Prochlorococcus marinus XMU1404: one gene and its partner. Each later gene encodes a partner of the first gene's protein in a complex. Links are inferred from orthologs where the notes say so. Each region holds a gene or a part of one and is shown on either strand. Other genes may lie near its edges.

Evidence for each region.
Region 2: the proteins of tsaE (region 1) and tsaD are in contact, whole or in part, in a crystal structure (PDB 6N9A), measured with the Thermotoga maritima proteins. The link is inferred for Prochlorococcus marinus XMU1404 from one-to-one orthologs. Residues at the interface, in WP_004082108.1 of Thermotoga maritima: Leu37, Gly38, Lys46, Lys57, Val59, Lys60, Ser61, Thr63, Phe64, Thr65, Leu66, Met67, Val69, Pro71, Tyr82, Arg83, Leu84, Asp86, Asp88, Phe89, Asp93, Ile128, Asp130, Glu131, Arg134; in WP_004082750.1 of Thermotoga maritima: Cys10, Asp11, Arg49, His50, Leu82, Gly84, Gly135, Gly136, Glu154, Thr155, Leu156, Asp157, Asp158, Ser159, Glu162, Asp165, Lys166, Arg169, Leu170, Tyr175, Lys213, Thr214, Leu217, Tyr218, Gln221, Arg222, Asn324.

The regions. Positions count from the first base shown.
Region 1 is NZ_JAAORE010000003.1:475,588-492,379, forward strand. What follows is about bases 8,414-11,130. They hold tsaE (tRNA (adenosine(37)-N6)-threonylcarbamoyltransferase complex ATPase subunit type 1 TsaE), read left to right. Parts: upstream 8,414-9,411; coding sequence 9,412-9,849; downstream 9,850-11,130. Other genes in these bases: ahcY (adenosylhomocysteinase), read right to left, coding at 8,414-9,360; HA144_RS09020 (carbohydrate kinase family protein), read right to left, coding at 9,807-10,805; HA144_RS09025 (alpha/beta fold hydrolase), read left to right, coding at 10,915-11,130. In the rest of the region: HA144_RS08955 (tetratricopeptide repeat protein), read right to left, coding at 1-51; Holliday junction branch migration DNA helicase RuvB, read right to left, coding at 38-1,093; SsrA-binding protein SmpB, read left to right, coding at 1,146-1,640; HA144_RS08970 (hypothetical protein), read right to left, coding at 1,668-1,913; response regulator transcription factor RpaB, read right to left, coding at 3,532-4,278; HA144_RS08985 (hypothetical protein), read right to left, coding at 4,460-4,975; rod shape-determining protein MreC, read right to left, coding at 4,975-5,724; HA144_RS08995 (rod shape-determining protein), read right to left, coding at 5,729-6,781; HA144_RS09000 (single-stranded DNA-binding protein), read left to right, coding at 6,913-7,284; HA144_RS09005 (DedA family protein), read right to left, coding at 7,281-7,940; more of ahcY, read right to left, coding at 7,942-8,413; more of HA144_RS09025, read left to right, coding at 11,131-11,829; HA144_RS09030 (RpoD/SigA family RNA polymerase sigma factor), read right to left, coding at 11,814-12,815; mgtE (magnesium transporter), read right to left, coding at 12,921-14,321; HA144_RS09040 (CrcB family protein), read right to left, coding at 14,365-14,694; HA144_RS09045 (fluoride efflux transporter FluC), read right to left, coding at 14,696-15,061; and 2 more genes. UniProt on the Escherichia coli protein: Required for the formation of a threonylcarbamoyl group on adenosine at position 37 (t(6)A37) in tRNAs that read codons beginning with adenine.
Region 2 is NZ_JAAORE010000001.1:450,378-461,640, forward strand. Bases 7,429-10,202 are described here. They hold tsaD (tRNA (adenosine(37)-N6)-threonylcarbamoyltransferase complex transferase subunit TsaD), read left to right. Parts: upstream 7,429-8,167; coding sequence 8,168-9,238; downstream 9,239-10,202. Other genes in these bases: psaJ (photosystem I reaction center subunit IX), read right to left, coding at 7,429-7,509; HA144_RS02620 (Photosystem I reaction center subunit III), read right to left, coding at 7,538-8,092; HA144_RS02630 (high light inducible protein), read left to right, coding at 9,244-9,420; HA144_RS02635 (cation:proton antiporter), read left to right, coding at 9,584-10,202. Also shown: HA144_RS02565 (helix-turn-helix domain-containing protein), read right to left, coding at 1-290; cobM (precorrin-4 C(11)-methyltransferase), read right to left, coding at 346-1,101; lgt (prolipoprotein diacylglyceryl transferase), read right to left, coding at 1,094-1,987; petA (cytochrome f), read right to left, coding at 1,998-2,930; petC (cytochrome b6-f complex iron-sulfur subunit), read right to left, coding at 2,957-3,493; HA144_RS02590 (DUF3067 family protein), read left to right, coding at 3,617-3,934; twin-arginine translocase subunit TatC, read right to left, coding at 3,903-4,661; HA144_RS02600 (hypothetical protein), read right to left, coding at 4,742-5,002; HA144_RS02605 (NFACT RNA binding domain-containing protein), read right to left, coding at 5,031-6,731; gmk (guanylate kinase), read left to right, coding at 6,805-7,359; more of psaJ, read right to left, coding at 7,375-7,428; more of HA144_RS02635, read left to right, coding at 10,203-10,783; gltX (glutamate--tRNA ligase), read right to left, coding at 10,780-11,263.

The DNA of each region.
Region 1 (16,792 bases):
AAAAACAAAAAACAATATAAAACAAACTTTAACTTTTTTAAAAGTTATCATGTTTTGAATCAATGTACTTTTTGCCTAAATCAGTAAGCATTCTTCCTCGAGGGGTTCTCATGAGGAAACCAATTTGTATTAGATATGGCTCAACTACAAATTCTAACATTGAGGAATCATCACCCAAGCCAGCCGCAATTGAATCAAGACCAGTTGGATTATTATTATTCCTAATAAAAGATAAATATTGTCTATCTAAAAAATCCAATCCCTTTTCGTCTATTTGATAAGAATTTAAAGCTTTTTTTATTAAATTAACTGAGATAACATTGGTTTTTATAACGACTTGAGCATAATCTCTAACTCTTCTTAACAATCTCAAAGCAATTCTTGGAGTCCCTCGGGATATCTTTGCTAAATTATAAGATGCTTCATCATCTAAATTAAGGTTTATCAATCGGGAGAAATTAACAATTATTTGTTGTAATTCATCATATGTATAAAATTCAATTTTCTGAGATATTCCAAATCTATCTCTTAGAGGCGCACTAATTGAGGCTAATTTAGTTGTCGCACCAATCAGAGTAAACTTGGGAAGATTAATTGTTCTGCAACGAGTTCCTCTATTAGCTCCCATAGTTAAATCTAATCTGAAATCTTCCATTGCAGAATATAACAACTCTTCAGTTAACCTATTTAAGCGATGTATTTCATCAATAAATAAAACTTCACCTTCATGTAATCCAAGCAGCAAACCTATTATATCTCTTGGTCTTTCAATTGCTGGTGCAGTAGTTATTCTACATCTTGTATTCATTTCATGGGCTATCAAAAAAGCCAGAGTGGTCTTACCTAGACCAGGCTGTCCGTATAAAAGAATATGCTCTAAGGGTTCTTTTCTATAAATTGAAGCATCTATAGCTATTCTCAAAGAAGACTTAAGTTGATCTTGACCAATAAATTCTTGTAAAGTTTCAGGCCGAGCTAGATTCAGGTTATTACTTTTCTTTTCTTCTGGAATTATTTTTGAATCAACTAGCCTAATTTCTTTTTTAATTCGAGGATAGTTATTATCGCCTATATTGGAAGAAATTATTGCCATAATGAAAGGTTAATAGCAATTGTTCTGAGTAGGAAAATTTTTTACAACTAAAATGGCAAAAAATTCAAACAAAAGTCAACAAAATACTAAAAAAGATAATAATTATAAACGTCTAGCTGAAAATAGATATGCTAAATTTCAATATGCAATATCTGAAACAATTGAAGCTGGAATTGAACTTTTAGGAACTGAAGTAAAGTCTATTAGAAACGGAAAAGCAAATTTAAGAGATGGTTACTGTTCATTCAGAGATGGTGAGATTTTATTATTAAATGTCCACATTTCACCACATAAGAATGTAGGTTCTTTTTTTAATCATGATCCATTACGAAATAGAAAGTTGCTACTTCATAAAAAAGAAATAATCAAACTTAAATCCAATACTGAAAAAAAAGGAATGACTATTGTTCCACTATCACTATATTTAAAAGGGTCATGGATCAAACTAACTATTGGAGTCGGTAAAGGGAAAAAAATACATGATAAAAGACAAGATGAAAAACAAAAGACTATCAAAAAAGAAATCAACTCTGCACTAAAAAGGTAAAAATATTAATAAGAATTTTTGGAACTATTAATCTAAGCTTACTGAACTTGGAGGAGGGGATGGATCTGGATCTGCAATTAACATGTGTTGTAAAACAGTTTCAGGTCTCTCACTATCTCTCCAGCGAATTTTATACGCTGGCATTTTTGTCCCTCTGCTTGTAGTTTGCTCTACTGGTTCAATAACCCACCCTCTTCTTGATCGGCCTTGAGGATTTCTTTTCACTACTGCATCCGCATGTTTAAAACGGAAACCAACACGTTCACCACTCATTTAAAAAAATTCGTATTGGAATAATTTTTCTATTTTACTTCATTACAAGGTTAATTTTTCATTTTTATTAGAAGTTATTTCTGGTTTTAACAATGGGAAAGGAATTACATCTCTAATTGAGGGACTATTTGTAATTAACATAACAAGTCTATCAATACCTATGCCTAATCCTCCAGTAGGAGGCATGCCAATCTCTAAAGCATTCAAAAAATCTTCATCTATACAATGAGCCTCGAAATCCCCTTCATCTCTAAGACTCTGCTGTAATTGCATTCGTTCTCTTTGATCTACTGGATCTATCAATTCACTAAAAGCATTTGCCAGCTCACGTCCAACAATAAATAATTCGAATCTCTGAACCATTTCTTTATTATCAAGATGAGGCCGAGCTAAAGGAGAAATTTCAATAGGATAATCGGTAACAAAAGTAGGTTCTATGAGTTCTGACTCTACTTTTTGCTCGAAGACTTCATTTAAAAGTCTTCCCATAGTATTAACCTTATTAGAAAATTCAACATTTTTTCTTCTAGCGGCTTGTTTTGCTGCTTGAAAATCTCCAGAGAAAGAATCAAAATCAATACCTGTATATTGTTTGACTATATCTTTCATTGATATTCTTAACCAAGGTTGCGAAAAATCAATTTCTTTATTTTGATAATTTATTACTAAAGAGCCACATGCATCAGCTACGACATCTTTAATCAATTCTTCTGTTAAATCCATCATATTTACATAATTAGAAAAAGCTTGATAAATTTCAACTGAGGTAAATTCTGGATTATGTTTCGTGCTTATCCCCTCATTCCGGAAGATTCTTCCCAATTCATAAACTTTCTCAAATCCTCCAACAACCATTCTTTTTAAGTGTAATTCTGTAGCTATTCGTAGATACAGCGGAATATCTAATGTGTTGTGATGAGTAATAAATGGTCTTGCTTCAGCACCACCAGCCTCAGATTGCAGAATTGGAGTCTCTATTTCTAAGAAATTTCTGTTATCTAGCCATTTTCTTATAAAACTTATACATTTTGCTCTTGTTTTAAATACATTTTTAGAATAAGGATTAACTATTAAATCTAAATAACGTTGTCTATATCTTTTTTCGATATCAGTCAATCCGTGCCATTTATCGGGTAAAGGTTGTAATGATTTGGATAGCATTTCCCATTTTTCAACTTTAATCGAAATCTCACCTTTATTAGTTTTTTTAATAGTTCCGTAGATTCCTATCCAATCACCAATATCTACTATTTCCTTAATATCTTCAAAAGAAAGTAATTTTTGGGTTTCTAAATTGCAATCGATAATCCTTTTATCTATGTAAAGCTGAATCTGGCCTTCTTGATCGCTTATTTTGTAAAAAGCAATTTTACCCATTACTCTTTTTGCCATGACTCTACCAGCAATAGAGACATTAAAGTTTTCCTCTTGACCATTTTCTAAATAATCAAATTTTTGAATAAGAAATTGTGTGGTATGGGAAACTTGAAAACTCTCTGCGTAAGAAGCAAATCCTTTACTTACTAGTGAATTAGCTTTTTGTAAGCGAGCTGCTCTAATTTCAGACAAAATTTAATTTAATGTTTTCTTTTATTTAATAAAAGTATCAGACCAAGGCTTAACTTGCCAAAGATGTTGCTGTTTCGCCAATTCTCTGAGATGCATAACCGATCCCTCTAACAGTCAATATTAATTCTGGATTCCTAGGGTCAGGTTCCAATTTACCCCTTAGTCTCGCTACGTATACATCTACAACTCTTAGATCTGCGGCTCTCCTAGGAGGATAACCCCACAACTGTTCTAAAATTTCTGCTCGTGGCACAACTTTTCCCGGTTCATCAAATAATAATTCTAAAAGACTAAATTCGGTATAAGTTAGACTAATTCTTTCTCCTGCCCTAGAAACTTGTCTTCTATTAGTATCAACAACTAAACTTCCAAATTTCATAACACCCTTGCCAGATGGGGTTTCTTTCGTTTCAGTAACAGTTACGGCAGGACCCATTCGTCTCAGAATAGTAGCAATTCTGGCCTCCAACTCTTTTGGACTAAATGGTTTTGATAAATAATCATCAGCTCCTAAATCTAAACCTGCGACTCTCTCTGAAATTGCTTCTAATGCAGTCAAAAATATAATTGGGACTACTGATTCAGCTCTAATTCTTCGACATACTGCAAATCCATCCATTTTGGGCAACATAACATCAAGAACTATTAAATCAGGTGAATCTCTATGGAAAGACTCAATAGCTTCTTCGCCGTTAGTAGCTGAATAAACTTGATATCCTGCTAATTGAAGTCTTGTAACTAATACCTTCAAAACTGCTGGTTCATCATCAACAACTAAAATTCTTGCTTTTGACATAGGTAAAAAAGATTTCCAGATATTTCAAAGCAAATATTTATTGCATTGAAAATTCATTCTAACAATTAAAAATATAACATTACGACGCCTAAAACAGATATACCAAAGATTTACTAAATTTTTCCATAATCTAAAAATATAAATTTTGCGAACACTTTTTCGTCATTTGGGCAATTTATTATCATGCTTTTTTCCTAGAAAATTTTAAAAAACTAAAAAGTTGAGAGCAAATTAAAGGGCCAAAAAAACCTGTAAGAAAAACTTCAGCTAAAATGTTTTGAATACTAGGGATAAAAAGTAAAAAAGTACTATCTGATAAATTTTTGACCAAAATCTGTACAAAACATAAGGTAGAACATAAAAAACTGCCAATAGAACAGATTAAACCATACCTAAAATGTCCCAACAAAATATTACTATGAATTTTTATTCTCCCAAACCATATTCCACACAAAATCAAACCTGGAATTTGAGTAAAACTACTATCAAGAGTTACAGAATCTAAAATTAGCCCTAAAAAAAAACCATATATTAATCCATTGATTGATCCATTAATCATTGACCATGGCAACAACCAAAATAAAGGCCAATATGGTTGGATACCTAAAAATCCTAGCCAATTTGGATGCCACAAAAAAATGATAGGGATAAGAATAAAACTTATGATGGATAATTTTTCTTTGAAAAATTTATTCATTAAGTTTTTGCTTTTAAAATTTGCACCCAATCAATTACATTAGGTTTTGCCAAAAGTAATATTTTTGCCCTTTTTTTTGCTTTAAATGGCTCGTTTACAGATTGGACAATACCAATAGGGATATTTGGGGGTAATAAAGTACTAGCAGGAGAAGATGACACAAAATCTCCAACTTTTATATCAGCATCTTTTGAATACAATATTAAATTAGGATAATTATCTCCAGAACCAATAAGTAGTCCATTAATTTGAATTCTATCTACCCATACTCCAACTTTACTTTCTGGAGAGGTTAATAATTTTACCGTCGAAGTAAAAAAAGAAGTACTTCCTACTCTTCCAACTAATCCACCCGGTCCCAAAACAATACTTCCAATTTCAACCCCATCTTTTGAACCTTTATTCAATATAATCTGTCTCCACCAACTTCCTGTTTTTCTAGAAATGACTGCAGCTGAAATAGTATTACTATTAGCTGATTCTTGAAGATTTAGAATTTGCCTCAATCTTAAATTATCTTTTTCAAGAAGATTTAATTTCATTAGAGATTCTTTTTCTTTGCTCTTCAGAATAACTTCTTTTTGAAATTGGCCTGGCCAAAAAGGCTTTGAAATAAAATAATAAAAATCCTTATAAAGAGCACCTTTTGAAATCCTGACACAAATCAAAAATAAAGAAATCACGAATAAAATCCAATTTTTCTTTTTATGCCACCAACGATTAGTAGAAATTCGTCGGATATCTAACATAGTATCAATCTCTTATTGCGTTCCTTATAAAGTCTGGAGTATCAACAACTCTTTTAAGCTTTTTAAAATCATCCAAAACTTCTCCACAACCATTAACTACGCACAATAGTGGGTTTTCTGCAATGTGAGTAAATATTCCCGTTTCATCGCTCACTAAGTCATTAATGCCTCTTACTAAAGCTCCTCCTCCTGCAAGCATAATACCCCTATCAACAATATCTGCGGCTAGTTCTGGAGGAGTTCGCTCTAAAGTTCTTTTTACAGCTTCAACTATTTTACTGAGAGGATCAGCCATAGCTTCTCTAATTTCTCCAGAAGTCAATGTTACTGACCTTGGTAAACCAGATAAAAGATGTAAACCCCTAACCTCTAGAGAGGTTTTATCAAAATCATCATCTGGAAATGCAGACCCAATTTTGATTTTAATATCTTCTGAAGTTCTTTCTCCAACGACTAAATTATGAACTTTTTTAAGATAAAGAGCAATTGATTCATTGATTTCATCACCAGCAATTCGAACTGATTCACTTAATACAGTTCCACCTAGACTTAATACTGCAACCTCCGTAGTGCCACCACCAATATCAACAATCATAGTGCCAATTGGTTCAGTTACTGGTAATGATGCTCCTATTGCCGCTGCCACAGGTTCATCAATTAAGTGAACTTCTCGAGCTCCGGCTAATCCAGCTTCTCTGACTGCTCTTCGCTCAACACTAGTAACTCCGCTTGGAATACCAATTACTATTCTAGGGGCTAATAAGCCCTTACCTTCATTACATTTTTGAATAAATGTCTTTATCATTTGCTCTGCCGCATCAAAATCTGCTATGACCCCATCTCTTAAGGGTCTCACAGCTCTTATGTTACCTGGAGTTCTTCCTAACATTAACTTAGCTTCTTTACCAACTGCTAATGGTACCCCTTCTTCTAAATCCATTGCCACCACTGAGGGCTCTTGTAAAACAACCCCTTTCCCTGATACATGTATAAGAGTATTGGCAGTTCCCAAATCTATACCAATGTCTCTTGAAAATTTAAATCTGTTGAAAATCACAATAAAAACTCTTTTTTTAAATAATATATCTATTTTTTATTGAGCTTTCAGATTTCTCTCATTTAGTTATGAATAGCACTTAAAACTTTGAGCAAAAACTCAAAATATGAGTAGTATTAGTTAAAAAAATTATGGAAATTAACACTATTAACTTAGTTGGTAGAGCTGGTAGAGAACCAGATGTCAGATATTTTGAATCTGGTAGCATCGTAGCGAATTTTACTTTGGCAGTTAACCGAAGAAGCAGAGATGAAGAGCCGGACTGGTTTAATTTAGAAATTTGGGGAAAACAAGCTCAAATAGCAGCTGATTACGTTAAAAAAGGATCTTTAATTGGAATTACAGGAAGCTTTAAAATTGATAGTTGGAAAGACAAAAATACAGGTGAAGACAGATATAAACCAGTAATTAGAGTAGATAGATTAAATTTGCTAAGCTCTCGAAAAGAGTCTGAAAATAATCAATATACTAACAACAATAACTCTAGTGAAATTCCTTTTTAAGATCTAATTTTTTTTATAAATCTAATAATTAGTTTTATAAAAAAATATAAAAAAATAAAAATTAAAACTGGCTTCACAAAATATTTAATTTGATCTACATAAGTTTCAATGATTTGATAATTTTCACCAAATAAATAACCTGCGTATGAAAGCAATGCAACCCATATTAAACTACCTAATGAAGTCCAAATAAGAAATTTTTTTAATGGCATTAATTCTATACCAGCAGGAATGGAAATTAATGTTCTGACACCAGGGATTAATCGGCCCCAAAACACTAAAGATATGCCGTATCTCTCAAACCATTTTTTACTTTTTAATAAATCATTAGAAGAAATTCCTAAGTATTTTCCTTTTTTATCTAGAAAGTTTGAAAGTCTTTTTTCATTTACTAATCTGCCTAAATAATACCAAGGTAATGAACCTAAAATCGTTCCTAATAACCCCCAAAAAACTAAAATATAGAAATTTAATTTTTGTTGATAAACAAAAAATCCTCCTAATGGCATAATTATCTCAGAAGGAATTGGGGGAATTATATTTTCTAAAAGCATAGCCAAACAAATAGTTAGATACGCAATCGTTGAATTCTTTTCAACGGCTAAATTGATATATTCAGGAATTGAAGTAATAAAACTTGCAAAAATTATACTCAAACTAATATCTATAAAGTTCTGGTTTATAAGGTCCCTCAACAGATACATTAATGTAGTCTGCCTGTTCTTTAGTTAATTTGGTTAGTTTTGCACCAATTTTATCAAGATGTAATCTAGCTACCATTTCATCTAAATGTTTTGGTAGCACATAAACTTCTTTAGCATATTGCTCTGACTTATTGAAAAGTTCAATTTGAGCTAATACTTGATTTGTAAAAGAATTACTCATAACAAAACTAGGATGTCCAGTGGCACAGCCCAAGTTAACCAATCTACCTTCGGCTAAAAGAATGATTTTGTTTCCACTTGGTAAGGTTATATGGTCAACCTGAGGTTTAATATTTTCCCATGGGTAATTTTTTAATGAAGCTACATCAATTTCATTATCGAAATGACCAATATTACAAACTATGGCTTCATCCTTCATTTTAACGAGATTTTCATGTGTTATTACTTGATAATTACCAGTAGCTGTAACAAATATATCTATATCTTCAACAACATCATCTAAGGTAACAACGCTATAACCTTCCATTGCAGCTTGAAGAGCGCAAATTGGATCAACTTCAGCAACTTTAACTATTGCACCAAGTCCTCTTAGCGACTGTGCTGAACCTTTGCCGACATCACCAAAACCAATTACCAATGCTACTTTGCCAGCAATCATCACATCAGTTGCCCGCTTAATGCTATCAACTAATGATTCTCTACATCCGTATAGATTATCAAATTTACTCTTAGTTACTGAATCATTAACATTAATAGCTGGAAAAGGCAAAGCATTTTGCTTTTGAAGCTGATAAAGTCTCGCAACTCCAGTAGTGGTTTCTTCAGTGACACCAATAATATTTTTCTTAATTCTAGAGTAAAAGCTACTATCAACTTGTAACTTAGATTTTATAGATTTGAATAAAGCAATTTCTTCTTCATTAGAAGGATTATTCAAAACAGTCAAATCTTTTTCTGCCTTGCTACCAAGTATCAATAAACCAGTTGCATCTCCTCCATCATCAAGAATCATATTCGGAGAATCTGAACCCCAATCAAGAATATAATGGGTGTATTGCCAATATTCATCGAGAGTCTCACCCTTTTTCGCGTATACAGGAATACCTTTATCTGCAATAGCTGCAGCTGCATGATCTTGGGTAGAAAAAATATTGCATGAAGCCCATTTGACTTCTGCACCAAGATCAACAAGTGTTTCTATTAATACCGCAGTCTGTATTGTCATATGAAGACTTCCAGCTATTTTTGCACCTTGAAGAGGCTTTTCAGATTTATATTTATCTCTAAGTGCCATTAATCCTGGCATTTCTGTTTCAGCAATTTTTATTTCTTTTCGCCCAAAATCAGATAACGAGATGTCAGCAATTACGAAGTTTGGGATCGATGTTTTAATTGAATTCGCGATAATCATATTTTATGAATACTTTTTCTATTAAACTATAGATGATTTTTGTGTGAATTTGTGTTTGTTGAGAATTTAATAGAGACTTTAAATTTAGGTGAAAAGCTCTCACGAAAATTAAACCCACAATCAATTGTGTTACTGCAAGGTCCCATTGGGGCAGGAAAAACTTCATTTGTGCAAGGCATTGCCAAAGGATTATCAATCTCTGAGGATATTACAAGCCCTACATTTGCTTTATCTCATCACTATAATTCTGGAAAAATCCCTCTAATTCACCTTGATTTATACAGGTTAGAAAATAGTTCTTCAGCAAAAGAAATTTTTTTTTCAGAAGAAGAAGAAGCATTACAAAGCAAAGCTATTTTAGTTATTGAATGGCCAGAATTAATAGAACCACTTATTGAAAATTTCTGGAAAGTAGAAATTAGTTACGCAAAAAATTGTGGAAGGCACTACGAGATTAGGGATCCTAAAAATTTATTAACCTTTTCATAATCTGGCTGTTGCTCAATTGCACCTTCACCAAGACAAGTCAATAGTCCACAAGCACATGCAAACTTAACGCAATCTTCTATCTCTATTTCATTTGAGGGGTAACCAGATGAAATTAATTTTGAAATTAAGCCAGCTAGAAAAGCATCACCTGCACCAGTAGTATCGACTATTTTTTTTGAATTAGGAGTTTGGGTGGTTCCCTTAAATCCATTGATATACCATGCAACAGGTTTTTTCCCATCAGTTATTATTACATCAGGTTTTTTAGACATTTGTTGAGATATAAGCAACGGATCTTCATTATCAAAAAACAAGGTCGCTTCCTCCTTTGCAAGTTTTAAAACATGAGCATGATTTAAAAATTTTTTAATTAAATTTACTCTCGCAGTTCCACTAATTTCTGATGAAAAATGTGAATAATCCCAAAAAACCTCTCTCCAGTTCAAATCAATAATTATTTTGATTCCAAAATTCTTGGCCTTTTCTAGAAGAAAATAAATAGTCTCTTTAGATATTGGAGATGTTAACAAATTAGTTCCTGTAACTAAATATTGTGTTTCTAAGAAAAATTTCTCTAAATTGAGAAGTTGTTTTTCAATTAATTTCTTACTAAAAGCTTCGTCAGCAAAGCATGAATTAGGGCTTCCCTCAAATCCCGAAAAATAACGATCTCCAGATCGATCTCTGTCTACATTAACCACACGAGTAGATAAATCATTATCTAATTGCAAGAAATCTAAATTAACCTCCAATTGATTAAATTGCGTAATAAAATTTTTTCCGAAATTATCACTTCCTAAACGTCCAATAAACATTGAATCTATTTTCAATTTTCTTAATGCACAAGCAACATTGGCTGGTGCGCCACCCAAAAAATCTGTAAATCCTAGATTACAATCATTTCTAATCCTATCTATTAAAGCCTCTCCAATACATACGACCTTGGTCTTTTTCATAAAAATTGCCCCTTTTTTTTAACTAAGAATAATTAATTAAAAACAAATAATTTTTTTTTGAATTAAAGTTTAATTAATAACTAATTCTTTAATTAATAACCAATTCATAGTGTCTTTTAATAAATCTAGAACCTGGAAATGGAAAAATTGGGATATTTCTTGGTCTTTATCAAAAAATTCTACTTTCGAAAATAATACAAATATTTTGCTAGTACATGGATTTGGAGCGTCAAAAAATCATTGGAGACATAATCAAGATTTTCTTGGCAATGTTTCTAATTGCTACGCAATTGACTTACTAGGATTCGGAGAAAGCAGTCAGCCTAGCGCTTCGTTAAATTATGAACCCTATAAAAAAAATTGCATTAAATATTCATTTGACTTGTGGAGTAATCAAATATCGACATTTTGTTCAGAAGTAATAAAATCTCCTGTTTACGTAGTGGGTAATTCAATTGGTGGTGTAATTGCATTGAAAACTGCTGAAATTCTCAGAGATAATTGTAAAGGAGCTATTTTAATTGATTGTGCCCAAAGAACTATGGATGATAAACGCTTAAAAAAAAGTGATATTTTAATGAATTTAATAAGGCCTTTATTAAAAACCTTTGTAAGGCAAAGAATAATTAGCAATACACTTTTTACAAGAGCTGCTAATCCACAAGTTATAAAAAAAATACTCGCACAAGCATACCCCTCAGGCAAAAATATAGATGAAGAATTAATTGAAATTCTATATCGACCCTCTACTAGGAAAAACTCTAAAGAGGCATTTCGTGGCTTTATTAATTTATTTGATGATTATCTTGCTACAGATCTTTTCAGTAAGATTGATATCCCCATCCAATTAATTTGGGGAGAAAAAGATCCTTGGGAATCTTTAAATGAAGCCAAAGAGTGGAAGAAAAGATTCAATAACATCAAAAGACTAGATATTATTCAAGGTGCTGGTCACTGTCCTCATGATGAAGAACCTGAAGAAACCAATAAGTTAATATGTGAATTTATTCAGGAAACAAAATAAGCTTCTACATTATCGCTAAGTCTTCTAAGACCCCTTAAGCCGTCTCGTTCTAAATTTCTTACTCGATCTCTACTTATACCCAGTACTCTTCCTATACCTGTAAGTGACATAGGCTCATCACCATCCATACCGTATCTCATTCTTAAAACCCTACATTGCAGGTCTGGTAATTGATGCAAAAGAGAATGAAGATCACCCCTCATACAATCCATCTCTATTTGTTCATCTGGCAAATCCTCTCCGCCAGCCAGTAAATCTAATAAAACAGTATCTTCGCCATCACCAACTTTTGTTTCAAGACTAACTGGCTGGCCAGCTTTGCACATCAAATCTTTAACATCTTCTTCTGGAAGCTCAACATATTTCGCTAATTCACTTACTGTTGGAGTTCTTGACATTTCTTGACTCAACTCTCTTTGACCTTTTTTTAACTTATTCAACATTTCAGTAATATGAATTGGTAGCCTTATTGCCCTGCTTTTTTCAGCTATCGCTCTTGTAATTCCTTGTCTAATCCACCAATATGCATATGTTGAAAACTTATAACCTCTAGCTGGATCAAATTTTTCTACACCCCTTACCAAACCAATAGTTCCCTCTTGAATTAAATCTAATAATTCCATATTTCTTTTTGTATATTTTTTTGCAACACTAACTACCAACCTTAAATTAGCTGCAACCATTCTTTCTTTAGCCCTTTGTCCAGCTCTTAATCTTTTTTTTATGATAGAAGTGGGTAAATTTAATTTTTTTGATAATTCGTCAACAGTTGGCTTATCTCCTGTTAATTCAATAAATTCCAATTCTGCTCTTTCTACTTGCATATATTCTTGAACCTGCCTACCAAGAGTTATTTCTTGTTCGTGAGATAGAAGTGGAACTCTACCAATATCTCTTAGATAAGATCTAACAAGGTCTACATCGTTACTAGCTTTTAGACTTGATATTGTTGCTAATTTATTCTCACTTAATGTTTCAGAAGACATGAAAGTTAAATGTTGTTTTGTAAACAATACCATTAAGAAATGTAAAGTTAAACAAAAAAATCCACAAATTTACAAAAATGAGAATAAATACCTAGTGGATTCAGACTATGAAGAGCTTAATAACCAATTTGCTGTACTTAGATAAATAAAAACACCTGCTATGTCGGTGACAGTAGTTATAAAAGGAGATGACATTAAAGCTGGATCTAATCTCATTCTGTCAAACAATAAAGGTAAAATGGCACCAGTTGTAGCAGCTAAAGTCGTTATAGATATTAAACTTATTCCTACTGCAGAAGCTATTAGAGGGCCTTCTCCTTGCCACCAAGCAAAGGGGAATACTACTATCATCATCAAAATACCTAAGAGAGCGCCTGTTATTGCCTCCTTAATTACTGCCTTAATTGCTCCAAGAGACTTCAATTTTTGAGTACTTAAACCTCTAATTACAACCGTTGAGCTTTGAGCGCCAACATTTCCCCCAGTACCAATGAGTAGTGGGATAAATGCAGCTAGCAAAACTACCTCTTTTAAAATTTGATCATTCATCGCTATAACCTTTGTAGTCAAACCATTTGCCAAAACCAAAATTAACAACCACAAAATTCTTCGTCTAGCTATGGTAAATAAACTACTCTGGAAATAATCATCTTCATCTCCAGGTTGAACTGCCCCAGCCGCATAAATATCTCTTGTTGCTTCTTGCTCTATAACATCAATTAAATCGTCAACAGTTACTATTCCAACAAGTCTTTTTTCTTTATCAACAACTGGGAGCGCTAAGAAATCATATCGTTGTATCGCTCTTGCGACTTCTTCTTGATTCGTATTCGTTGAGATATTAACAACATCTCTTGTCATAACATCTCCAATCGGCTTGGAAGGATCCGCAGTTACAAGATCTCTTAAAGAAAGAATACCCGTTAGATGTCTTTCTTTATCCGTAACGTATAAACTATAAATTGTTTCTGTAAACGGAGCTCTTTTTCTGACTAATGAAAGAGCCTCAGCTGCCGTTTGCATCTCTTTAAGGTCTATGAATTCGGTTGTCATTAATCTTCCAGCAGTTTCCGGTTCATATCCAAGTAATTCAGCTGTTACTTTTCTTTCACCAGGGCTCAGAGCAGACAAAAATCTTCGTACAACTTTTGCAGGTAATTCGTCAAAGAGTTGAACCCTATCATCAGGCGACATTTTCTCAACTATTTCTAAAACTTCTCCTGAACGAAGTCTGTCTAATAAAGTTTGTTGAACTATTGGATCTAAATATTCATAAACCTCAATTGCCTCATTTTTTTTTAATAATCTAAAAGCTAATGCCTGCAAAATTAATGGAAGACTTCCAATAGCCTCTGCAATATCAACAGGTTGGGAAGGTTCTAAAAGTAACTTTGCCTCATCATAATTTCCTGCGATAAGTAATTCTTCAAGTTGAACAGTAATATTTTCTCGAGTACTTAAATCTGAAGATAAGGATGTAACTGTTTCAAGATTATTTTCATTCATAAATATAATCCCTTGTCAAAGTAACATCACTATTATATGAAATCTAAGTAATTTTTCTACTAATTAAAAAGCCAAAATACATTGTGAATAGATTTAAGATAATGATTAAATTAAAAAAAATTATAAATCTTATCAAATCTCCTTGATTAAGAATTTTATATAAGAAATATATAAATCCACTAAAGGACGTAAAGCAAGAAAAAAAACCACTTAGTAAAATTTTTTCGCTTGAGTAACTTAATCTTTTACTAATAATAAAACCAACAAAAAATGAGCCGAGTATTGAAATAATAAAGTTATTATCTATAAAAAGTCTTAAAAAAGTACCTAAATAAGAGGCTAAAAGAAGATAAAAAAAAGTTTGTATTTTCAATTTAAAAAAAAATAATAAGAAAGTAACCTAAATAAAAGAAAAGAAAAGAAAATACAATTACTTCTATATAGTGAAAAAATAATCTTATGAATTTCCTCTTCCTCAGAAGAACAAATAGTTGAAAAATAAAGGAAGAAAATGTACTAAAACAACCTAAAAAACCAGTATAAAATAATAACAATATGTCGTTATTATTAAAATTTAATGCTACTAAAATTCCTAGACAAAATGATGCTATGAAATTCACGATTGAAGTATTCTGAATATCAAATCCTATATTTATTTTTAAATAATTTTGTATGAATATTCTAAATATTAAACCAAGAAAACTGCCAATAAAAATTATAGCTATTGAATTAAAATCCAAAATTTAGATTTTTATCCAGCCTTTTGTAATCTTATTAGGATCGTCTAAAAATTTATTAGAAGCTAATTCAACTCTAGCCCAAATTTCACTTTCGTTGATTTTCCAATTTCGTAAAACTGATAAGGTTGTACCTATATCAAGAACTAATAATTCATTAGAATGAACTTCAGGAAAAGAATAAAGAGAGGTATTAGCACTCAATATAATTTCATTTATGTTATGGGAAAACTTATTTTGATTTAAACTTTTTTGGATTCCACCAGCAGGTAACGTAATTGGAGCAATTAATGCAAACGTAAATAAGCAAAAATTCTTTAGGATATTGTTAATCATATATCTAAAGTTGCCATATCTAAGTTGCTACTATGAGTTTCAATAAATTCTCTTCTTGGTGCAACTTTGTCTCCCATTAATATGTTGAATATTCTGTCAGCTTCAAGTGCATCTTCAATTTCAACCCTTTTCATCATCCTAGTTTGAGGATTCATAGTTGTATCCCACAATTGTCTTGGCATCATCTCGCCTAAGCCCTTAAATCTTTGAATATTATAATTAGCATTTTCTCCAAAATCTCTAATTGTATCCTTTAATTGATTCTCGTTATAGCAGTATTTATGATTTTTGCCTCTTTCAACTTTATAGAGGGGAGGACAAGCAATGTAAATAAAACCTTTTTCAACAAGTTCTCTTTGATATCTATAAAAAAATGTCAATAATAAAGTTCTAATATGAGCACCATCAACATCAGCATCAGTCATAATTACAACCCTGTGATATCTCAAAGAGCTCGCGTCAAACTCCTCTCCTTTTATTCCTAAGCCTAATGCTGTTATTAATGACTGGATTTCTGTATTTTTATAAATTTTTGTATCGTCTGTTTTTTCAATATTGAGAATTTTACCCCTGAGAGGCAATATAGCCTGAAAATTTCTATCTCTACCTTGTTTGGCCGAACCACCAGCAGAATCTCCTTCAACTATATAAATTTCAGATTCTGAAGGATCTCTAGAACTGCAATCTGCCAACTTACCAGGTAAAGTTGAACTTTCAAGAACACTTTTTCTTCTGACTAATTCTCTAGCCCTTCTTGCAGCTTCAGCCGCATTAAATGATTGAATTGCTTTTTCAAGAATCAAGTCTAAAATTCCAGGATTGAATTCCATATATTTTGTAAGAGCTTCTCCTATAAGAGAATCAACAATTCCTCGTACTTCAGTATTCCCTAATTTTGTTTTTGTTTGTCCTTCAAATTCAGGATCTGGAACTTTCACTGATAAAACTACAGTCAATCCCTCTCTGATATTTTCACCAGCTAAATTTTTTTCAATATCTTTTCTTTTGCCTCTTTTTTTTGCAAGATTATTGAATGTCCTTGTCAAAACTGTTTTTAATCCTTCAATATGGGTTCCCCCATCAATAGTTCTAATATTATTAGCAAAACCTAATATATTATCTGAATATACATCTGAACACCATTGCAAAGCTGCTTCTACATAAACATTTTCTTTCTGTGAATCAACATAAATTATCTCAGGATGAATAGAATCCTTTTCTGAATTCATGTATTGAACATATTCTTTAATTCCTCCTTCATACATATAAATTTCTTCTTTGAAAGAACCGTCTGATAATTCACTTCGCTCATCTCTAAAAACAATTTTTACACCACCATTGAGATAAGCTAATTCTCTTAATCTTGATGAAAGAAGAGAATATTCAAATTCAATTCCT
Region 2 (11,263 bases), on another replicon or contig:
TTTATCTCTTGCCTCTCTGTCTTTAATTCATTCATTATAAATTCTGTATCAAGTTTCAGCTTCTGAGAAATTCTACGAACCATTGCTTTGATAAATACTTTTTCAGGGAGCTCTTCTTCATTGCCTTCTTCTATGGCTTTTAGTTGATGAGATCCAATTTTTAAATCAGAAGCCAATTCTTCAACAGATTGATTTCTACTTAACCTTGCCTCTTTAATAAAATTTCCAATTCTCTTTAACGAGGATTGTGGTTTTGTATTGTCTTCTGGATTAGATTTTATTTCTTTCAAAGCAAACAAATTTTTACTAATTATAGTGATTAATATTTTTCTATCAACTTTATGATTATTTATTTCTAAAAAGATGACTATATGATGGATTATATAGATTAGACCTGTTTTGAGAATTATTAATTGCTGGGCTAATTATGTAAATAGTTGTTCTAATTAATTTTTTTTCAATAGAAAAGTTTTCCATATCTTTTAATTCTATTAATGATGTCCAACCATCATCCCAAGATACTCTGAATCCAACAATAACTTTAGTCTCTGGGCGATAAAACTCTAGTAAAGTGTCTTGAGACCTTTTTACATGCCTAGCACTTAGATAAAGGCATAAAGAGGAATTGTGTTTCGCAAGATCTTTCAGAGATTCTTTCTCGGGCATACCAGTTCTTCCTCCGGCTCTTGTTAAAATTATTGTTTGCGTTACCTCTGGGATAGTTAACTCAGCTTCATGATATGCTGCTGCCACTTGAAAAGCACTTACACCTGGAATAACTTCGATTTCAATTTTTTCTTTTTTTAAAATATCTATTTGTTCTCTAATCGCGCCAAAAAGACAAGGGTCTCCATCATGCAACCTTATAACAGTTTTTCCTTCCTGAAATTTTTTTATCATAGTTGAGGTGATTTGCTCTAAGTTGAGAGAACTTGTTTTTATATTTTCAGAACCTTCTTTAGAAAAATCTAAAATCTTTTCAGGGATAAGAGAATCAGTCCATATAATGACATCTGCACTCTTTATCTTTTTTAAAGCTTTTATTGTTAATAAATCTGGATCACCGGGACCAACACCAATAAAGGATATTTTTTTATCCATTCTTTCTACTTTTACCACTATATGTTCTTAATCTTAAAAAAAATATTCCAATTAATCCAGAAGAGAATAGAAAAATGCTTATAAATTGAGCCATTCTTATACCGCCACTACAGAAAGGCGGAAGCCCACCAATACATAGTGGGTCAGTTCTTAAACCCTCAATCCAGAATCTTCCAAAGCTGTAACTTATTAAATAAAGACAGCTAATAAAGCCAGGCCTAAGAAAATCTGTTTTACTCTGTTTATTAAAGACCAAAATAAGGAGGATGAATGTTAAAAAATTCCAAAATGACTCGTAGAGAAAAGTAGGATGAAAAAATTCGTAATTAATAAATTCTAAAGGTCTATTTTGGATAGGTATAAATAATTTCCAAGGCAAATTTGTAGGAACCCCAAATGCTTCATTATTGAAAAAATTTCCCCACCTTCCTATAGATTGTCCAAGAATAATCGAGGGTATTAATATATCTATAAAAGTTTTTAAATGAATGTTTCTCGACTTACAGAAATAGATAATAGTTAATAATCCTCCAATTAGACCTCCATGGATTGCTATGCCTCCTTCCCAAACTGCTAGAAAAGAAGGTATTTGAATGGTGTTATTGAATAGTTCTAAAGAAGTGAAAAAATTATCTCCGCTGTATTGCCTCCACTCAAAAATTACGTAATAAGCTCTAGCTCCAATTATTGAAAAGATTATTAAAGATGGAAGTATTTCACTAATGTAGTCTGGGTTAATATTCCTTGACTTTGCAAGTTTTTTTGAGACAAATAGGCCTATTAAAACTGAAATCGAAATAAGTAATCCATACCATCTAATAGTTATAAACCCTAAATTTAAAAAAGTTTCTCCTGGAGATTGTATAAAAGCTTGAAATATAAGCATTTAAAGAAAGTTAGATACCCTCTGCTGCTTGTACTTTTTCTACTTGTTTTTTCTTTAATACTAAAAGTATTTGTGTTAGACCTACACCAATAAAGAATGCAATCAATCCAATTACTCTATAAGGGCTCTGAAGTACAACCTCAGCATCTAATTGCCCAAAGCCGCCAACGTTGGGATCATTTGTAAGAGGGTCACCTGCATTAATTTTGTCTTGAGCTTTTACGATAAGTTGAGGACCAACAGGGACTGCTTCAGTAGTTATCTCACCATTCTCGTTTTCTATATTGACCTTATAACTACCATCTTCAATTGTTTCTATTGAATTAATAGTTCCTGAGGTGGAAGAGGTGAAAAGTACATTATTGCTTTTGTCTCCAGTTGGGTATACCTGACCTCTTCCTCTATTGCCTCCGATATGTAACGAGTATTTCCCATAGTGATATTCTTTATTAGTGGATGGATCAGGGGAAAGTACAGGGAAAACTATTTCTTTATTGGTATCACCAGGCAAAGGCCCGACAATGATAATATTATCCTTCTCTTCACTGTAATTAGTGAAATATACTCCCTCTGTCTCTTCTTTGATCTCTTCTGTCCATCTTTCCTGAGGAGCAAGTTTGAAGCCATCAGGCAGCATTACAACAGCTCCAACTTGTAATGGAACTTCAGAACCATCAGCTCCGATCTCTTTTAAGTCATTTTTGTAGGGTATTTTGACAACAGCTTTGAAAACACTATCAGCACCAACAGATTGTGGAACTTCTGCAATCGTAGGCATCTGAGCTAGATGACAATTTGCACAGACTATCTTTCCTGTAGCTTCTCTGGGAGATTCGTAATTTTGCTGAGCCCAAAATGGATAAGCAAAAGTAGTCTTAGGATAAAAAACAATGCTCGAAATGAAAAGCAGAGTACAGATAAATAAACTTGTTTTTTTCATGATTTGATTTTTAAGACCTTTCATTTTTTTTATGCCCACCATGGATTTTCATTAGTTCTAAAGTCAGTTTCTGACCATTGTTTGACGAGTACAGCATCATCTTCAATATCTACATGAGCCAGCGCTAAAGATAAAGGAGCAGGCCCTCTGACTACTTTCCCATTTGTATCGTACTGACTGCCATGACAAGGACATATAAATTTATTAGCACCACTATCCCATGGGACAACGCAACCTAAATGAGTACAAATTGCATTTAAACCAAATTCTCCTATTTCCCCACCCTCATTAACTATTAAATAAGTTGGATCTCCCTTTAGACCCTGCACTAGACTTCTGTCTCCCGCTTGATGGGTAGCCAACCAACCTGTCTTAGTTATTGGATTCCCTAATTCATCTTTAGCAGAAGTTCCACCGCCACCACCACCTGCTCTCAAAGGCATGAAATAATTTGCTACGGGGTAAAGTGCTCCTAAAGCCACACCTGTTGCAGTACCAAATGTAAGAAGATTCATAAATTGCCTTCGACCCATTGAAGGGACATCATTGGAACTTAATTGAGTCATTCGCTACTTGGTTCTGTTATTTATTAGTTATTATGAATCAAATTGTTCAATTTCTGTTGCAAATAGATAGGACTTTTAATAATTTAAAGTAAAAGTTTAGGAAGTCTTAATTAATTGATTTAAATGAACCCATTAATAGTAGATGAAGTTATTCATTATTTGATTCATCGTTGGGGGAAAAAATATGATTTTAGGCTCTTTAGAAGAGGAAATTTTGTCTATTTTCAAATGATGTGGGGATTTCTTGGACAGGAATCATTCCCTTTAAGTGAAGATGAATACAAAAAATCGATAGCCGAGAAAATCGAGATTTTGAATAGATGTGGATATTCAGAGGAAGTAAGGGAATGGCTAAAGAAAGTCAATGCTAAGCCAAGGTTAGGTAGAGCTGTTAGCTTGCAATTAAATGTTAATGAGAAGATGAAAGAGTTTTTGACTTAAGATTTTCTGATAAGTAAGTTAATCCAGTACCCACAAAAAATAAAAACACAATCGATATAGATAGCAACGACATTGTCAATGGGTCTGTTGAAGGGGTAATCACTGCAGATAAGATTGCTGATGAGATTACAACTATCTTCCAATTCGAAATCATTTTTTCAGTTGTAATTATTCCAAGAGAACCAAGAATAAATTGTAGTACTGGCAATTGAAAAGCTATTGCAGTGCTGGACATTAACAAGAGAACAAAATCAAAATATCTTTCTATAGACCAAGTTGGTTCAACAATATCAGCACCGAAAGTAATAAAGAAATTTATGGCTGCAGGAACTAATATCCACCATGAAAAAATTAATCCCAAGAAAAATAGAAGACCTGAACCGAAAACTGCGGGTAAGATAAGGCTTTTTTCTTGTTTTGTTAAACCAGGGGAAATGAATAATATTATTTGATAAAAAATATAAGGAATAGAAACTATTAATCCGCTGTAACCTGCAACTTTAATAGCGACAAATAAAAACTCTCCTGGAGCAAGTTGTAGTAAATGAATATCACCAGCTGGGATTTCTAAAAAAGATATTAATGGCTTTATAATAAGAAAACTAAAGAATATTGATATAAGTATTGAGTAAATTGAGTTAAGTATCCTTTGACGAAGCTCCTCTAAATGATCACTAAAAGTCATCGAATCTGATAATTTATTTTCACTCTGACCTGTTCCTTTCATTATAAATTAGTGAAGATTTTGTAAGAAAAAGGTTTAAGATAACTATTGTCAAAATTCAATTTATTTTTTGATAAATTTAGTTATTTGTTTAATTTAGGATTAGTTGGATCTGGTAATAAGAAGGGTGGGGCATCATTTAGAGATGATTCACCATAAGTTTCATATTCTCTATATCCACCCATTTTCCCATTTGTTTTCATTAAAGCGCTTACGAAGGCGAGTAGTAAGAAGACAGTAGGAGCCCCAATTATTAATGCAGCACCAAAGAGATATCCAACAATAAATTCTGGAAAACTATGATTTCCTAAAAATTCATGACTGCCCAAAAGAAAATCAAACATTTAGTTTTAAAATTTTTTTTATTATAAACTAAATTACTGTTTTAAGATTTTTTTTAATATATTCTTCTCCTCTTGTAGGATTTCCCCAAATAATTTCTCCATTTTTAAAGGAAACGCAACCCGGCCCTCCTCTTTTGATTTTTTGCAAATCTTTAATCTTTACTAAATTAATTGGAACTTTAATGTTTCTTTTTGCCTTGCTAAATAAAGCAGCTAAATCTGCAGCTATTTGAAGATCTTGTTCAGATGCTGCTTGAGATGAAGACTTCAAAACTACATGACTGCCTGGTGATTCCTGTGCATGAAACCATAAATCTCCTTTTTTTGAGTACTTAAAGCTTATCAAGTCATTTTGCCGCATATTTCTCCCTACCTGAAGCTTCAATCCTGTTGGAGTGTCTACTTGAATTGGTGAAGATTGTATCTCAGATGTACTCTTCTTATCTTCTCTTTGCCTCTTAATATTGATATTAAACTCGTTGCAAATTTCTTCCATAATTTCTTCTAGTAGTCTGATTCTCATAAAAGGTTTTTCATGATTTAAAGAATTTAAATTTTCTATGAGTGTAGTGAATTCATCCAATCTATCCATATTTGTTTTGTAAATACTTAATCTTTCTTTTATCAATTCTCTAGATCTCTTTAGTTTTTTTGACTTTTTATATAGTTTTTGTCCTTTAATAATATCTCGTTTCTTAATTTCATTTGAAGAGAATATATTGTCAGCTTTTTCTTTATATATCTCGTAGCTTTCCGATTTTGTAAGAAGATCATATTGAATATTAAAATTCTTTTTCTCAGTATTGGTCTGTTTAAAAATTATCCCTTCAATTTTCTTTTCCAATAATTCAAGTTTTTTTTGTTTCAGATAATAATCATAATAATTCTCTAAACTGGTGCATAAATCTATTTTATTTTCGCAATTAATTTCTTTATCAAAAAACCAAACGCAATAAAAATCTTTATTAAATTTGGAAAAGTTAAAGTTATTGTTTTTAAACCTATTTATCCAAATCTTCCAATTTTTAAAAATTTCCTTTAAGTCCGAATCGCCAATGAAATCGATATTTTTTTCCATTATTTTCGTATTGCCAGTTTTGCTAACAATCTCTAATTGTTTAGTGAGGATAGGGCTAACTCCTTGATAGGTATTTATTAAACAGTATTTCAAGGACTCAGGTACAGTTGAAATTGAGTCTTTCCATGATTGAAAAGACTCATCTTCTTTAGGTTTTTTTTTGAGATTGACTGGAGGGCTAGAATAAATTGATCCTGTTGAAATTGTTCTAAAACTAGATTGACTTGATTTAATTTGTTTACCAACTGCAATTATTTTATGTTTATTATCCAAATAGAAAATATTACTATGTTTTCCCATTAATTCAAAAATTAAATACTTATTAATTTCATCTCCAGGTTTTTTTGCAAAACTAAATTTTATAATTCTCTCGAAATCATCTTGATCAATCGAAATTAAAGCCATATACTTCAATCCGTATCTTATTTGTTTAGAAAGTGTGCTTTCTCTCCCAATCTTTTCTGGCTTATTTATCTTTAGTAGTCTAGGAGATTCTCCATTCCATGAAACTTCTAACCATGTTTGAGAATAAACTCCTCTGAAACATAATTGAATTGTATTAGGCTCTGGTTGTTGGGCAGTTTCAAACTTTGTAGGTAAAATGTTCTTTGTTAAATAATGCAAGACAGATCTAATAGATGTAATATCCATTATCTGTGGAACACCTTTTTGCATTATTCTTTTTTAATTCACAAGAAGTTTATTTTACTGTAAAAAATTTAATATGAAAAATCAAAAAAAACTTATTATCCTTACTGGACCTAGCGGGGTGGGTAAAGGAACAGTTATTAAAGAAATATTAGGTAAAGAAAAAAAATTTTGGCTTTCAATATCTGCGACTACTAGAGAACCTAGAGAGGGAGAGAAGGAAGGAGAAAATTACTACTTTTTAAATCAAGAAAAGTTTAAAGAAATGATTGAACAAAACCTGTTCCTTGAATGGGCTCAATTCGCTGGAAACTACTACGGAACACCTTTGTATTCTGTTAATGAGAAAATAAAAAAGGGATTTACAGTACTACTTGAAATTGAAGTAGAGGGTGCAAGGCAAATAAAAAATAAGTTTCCTAATTCAACTTCAATATTTTTACTTCCTCCGAATAAAGAAGAGTTAGAGAGAAGAATAAGAAATAGAGGTACAGAAAAAGAAGAGGCAATTAAAAAAAGACTCTCAAGGGCTAATTATGAGATTTCAGTATCAAATCAATTTGATTTTGCATTAACAAATCACAATGTTGATGAAACAGCAAAAAAAATAATCAAGTTAATAAAAACTTGATTATTTTCTCTTTTATCAGCTCATTGGATGGAATAATAAATCTGGGAAAAACCTATTAAATTCAATAATTATTCCAGCTGTAAGGCTTAGCCAAATTGCTGCTACCACTGGGGCAGATCTGACAAATTTTGTGTTTAGAATTTTGAACATTTGTTTTATAAAAGTTTTTTAAAGATGTTTAGCGAGGACCATTAAGTGTAATATTGTTGTCTTTCTCTCTTAAATCCCCATTCCTACCTTGTTTATTAGCAAGAAGAGGCCATTGCGCTCCTTTTACAAGACATTTTCTGGCTAAGTCTAGGTCAATAATGATCTCAAGATCTGCTGGATTCTTAGTCTTTTTTGATTCAATCAGATACTCTCTTCCTGACCAACCTATAATTCCAGCTATGTAAATAAACAATACTCCTGGAATAAGTAAATCTCCCTCATGACCTCTATTTAAAAGAGCACCCCATGGTTCAAGTGGAGGTCCAATAATTAAATGTGGAAGACCATCATCTCCGCATGATGCTTTTCCATATCTTTCAAATCTTGAGATGTCTTTTTGAGTAGTTGCAGAACTTGCTCTCTCAATGAATTTAGGGTTTTCAGAGCATTTTGTTAGGGCTGTTGCAGTATATTCTGTGCTTGCTCTGTCTACGTTTAAAGCAGGCCCATTGGCAGCTAGAGCAATTGGAGTAATTCCTAGGAACAGAAAAACTGAGGTTATAATTGAAAAAAAGAATTTCATAAGTTGCAATCTTTAATTCCTAAATAGTGTGTTAATTAAGAAATTAATATTAAAATAGAACAAGTTGTATCAAATATGCACAAAGTTTTAGCTATTGAAACAAGTTGTGATGAGACATCTGTCTCAATAGTTTCTAACATTAACGATAGTTTTAAAATTCATTCAAATATAATTGCAACTCAAATTAAAGATCATTCAAAATGGGGAGGAGTTGTTCCTGAGCTTGCAGCTAGAAAGCACTTGGAGTTATTACCTTTTGTTTTAGAAAAGGCTTTAAAAGAATCAAAAATCAAAATTGAGGAAATTGATTATATTGCATCAACTGTAGCTCCTGGATTAGTTGGATGTTTAAGAGTTGGCTCCATAACTGCAAGATCACTCTGCATATTACATTCAAAGCCATTTGTGGGAATTCATCATTTAGAGGGACATTTATCTTCAATTCTATTTTCAGAAAACTATCCAAAGCAATCTTACCTTACATTACTTGTTAGTGGAGGACATACTGAATTGATAAAGGTTGATGATAGAAGAGTGATGCGAAGACTTGGGAAAAGTTTTGATGATGCCGCCGGAGAAGCATTTGATAAGGTTGGAAGATTATTAGGTCTTAGTTATCCTGGAGGACCAGCAATTGAAAAGATTGCTAAAAATGGAGACCCTATGAAATTTAATTTACCAAAATGCAGGATTTCTGATAAAAAAGGTGGATTTCTTAAATATGATTTCTCTTTTAGTGGTTTAAAAACAGCTGTATTAAGACTAGTTGAGAAAATAAATTTAGATGGGAAGAACGTCCCAGTTTCAGATATTGCTGCGAGTTTTGAGAGAGTTGTTGCAGAAGTCTTGGTAGAGAGAACTATAAGATGTGCAGAAGATCATGGCTTGGATAATATTGTTGTAGTTGGTGGAGTGGCTGCTAATAATACATTAAGAAAAATGATGAAAAGTGAAGCTTGTAAAAAATCAATTAAAGTTCATTTAGCTCCCCTTAATCTTTGTACGGATAACGCGGCAATGATTGGAGCAGCGGCATTGTTCAGGATCAAATTTAAGGAGCATTTAAGTTCACTTAAATTAGGTGTTTCGGGAAGACTATCAATTGAACAAGCAAATACCCTTTATGAAGAAAATCCTCCTTTCTAACTGCAATGAATAAACAACCTAAAATAGAGATCAAAGAGACAAAAAACTTCGTTGATAAAAAAGAACTGAATTTATGGAAAAGAGGTTTTACTCCTCAAGCTGAAATATGGAATGGAAGAATGGCAACTGTCGGGATAGGAATAATTTTTATTATTATTGCTTTGATAAGCCAATTTTCTTAATAAAGATAAAATTCATTTGACTTAAAAGTATTTTTAAGAGATTCAATAAAAATTAGTTTTGTTCAGCCTATATATAAATTAAAAAGTATTGTATTTAATGGACTTGCGATAAGATTATTGATTTAATCAAAATAACTCATATTTTTATCATTTATAAGTTTATATGACGCCTGAAAGGCTTGGATTACTTTGGGGAATAACTGTATTCGCAGGCGCTTGTGCTAGATTATTTTCTTCTTTTACAGGATTCCCAAGTGTCGTTATTTTATTGCTTTCGGGATTATTCATTGGAAGATCAGGCTTTGGACTTGTTGAACCTTTGGATCTCGGACAAGGACTTGAAACTATTGTTGGTCTCTTAGTCTGCTTGGTTTTGTTTGAAGGAGGACTAAATTTAAAACTGCCTGAAGGGAATGTAAGAAATACCGTTTTAAAAATTTCATTGGTCAGACTATTTATTTCGTTATCCGCTGGAATTTTTATTGCTCATTGGCTGGCAGGCCTTTCATGGCCAGTAGCAGGAATATATAGTGCCATAGTACTTGCTACTGGACCAACAGTTGTCTCTCCATTAGTTGAACAAATAAAGCTAGCTTCACCTCTTTCGGAAGTTTTAAAAGCAGAGGGGTTGTTACTTGAACCAATTGGAGCAGTACTAGCATTGTTACTCTTAGAACTAACTTTAGGAGACCTACGTGGGATTAACGATGTATTTATTGCATTAATGCAAAGGCTGGGAGGCGGAGTTTTAATAGGTTTAAGTGCAGGTTGGTTACTATCAGAAATTTTAAAAAAAATAAAAAATGAAGCCTCATTTGGCATAGAGCTACAAGTTACCCTTGGCTTTATTTTCCTTGTGTATGGAATTTGTGAATATTTCTTGCCGGAATCAGGCTTGCCTGCTTCTGTAGCTTCAGGTTTTATTGTAGGTAAAAGAGAAGTAATTGATAGGGAAAGATTGGATAATTTAATAGGTGAATTAGCTCAATTAGCAATTACTGTTCTTTTCCCTCTTTTGGCAGCTGATGTTTCTTGGGGTGAATTAAGTCCGCTAGGTTGGGGAGGTGTTGTTTGCGTTTTTATGTTGATGATAATTGTTCGTCCTATAGCTATCTGGATTGCAACAAAGGGAAGAGAATTAGACTTAAAAGAGAAAATATTTTTAGCCTGGTTAGCCCCCAGAGGGATTGTGACTGCGGCGGTGGCCTCTCTTTTTTCTATAAGATTAGAACAGGCTGGTATTCTTGGAGCTGGACGTCTTCAGGGTTTAGTATTTCTTACAATTTTAATGACAGTAGGAATCCAAGGTCTCACAGCTAAACCTTTAGCAAATAGTCTTGAATTATGCCAAAAAGATTCTTAGATTGATTTAAGACATCTTTCAATGCGCGATATATCACTCTTACTCTCTGAGAAAAGCTCCCAACTTTGAATTAAATCCGGCCCACTTAGAGAACCAAAAAAGGCAACTCTTAATGATTTCATCAAAATACCTTTTTTAACTTTATGCATTTTTGAGATTTCATTTATTATCTCCTTTGCTTTATCTTTGTCTAGTTTTAAATAATTTTGCTCTATTAAATAATTTAAGATTAGTTTTAGGGATTCTTTACTATCATTATTTTTGAGAAAATCTTGACCTTCTTTTTGAATTGGAGGTAGTAAAAAAAATGGTTTTGATTGATCAATGGCGTCTGTCAAAAGGGTCATCGAGTCTTTAATTAAAATTGTTAATTGAATAGCCCATTCTTGAGATGGCGGATCCCAGTCCATATTATCCCAGTATCTCCTAATGATCCCACTTAACTTTTCTGTCTCCATATTTTTTATATATTGAGAATTA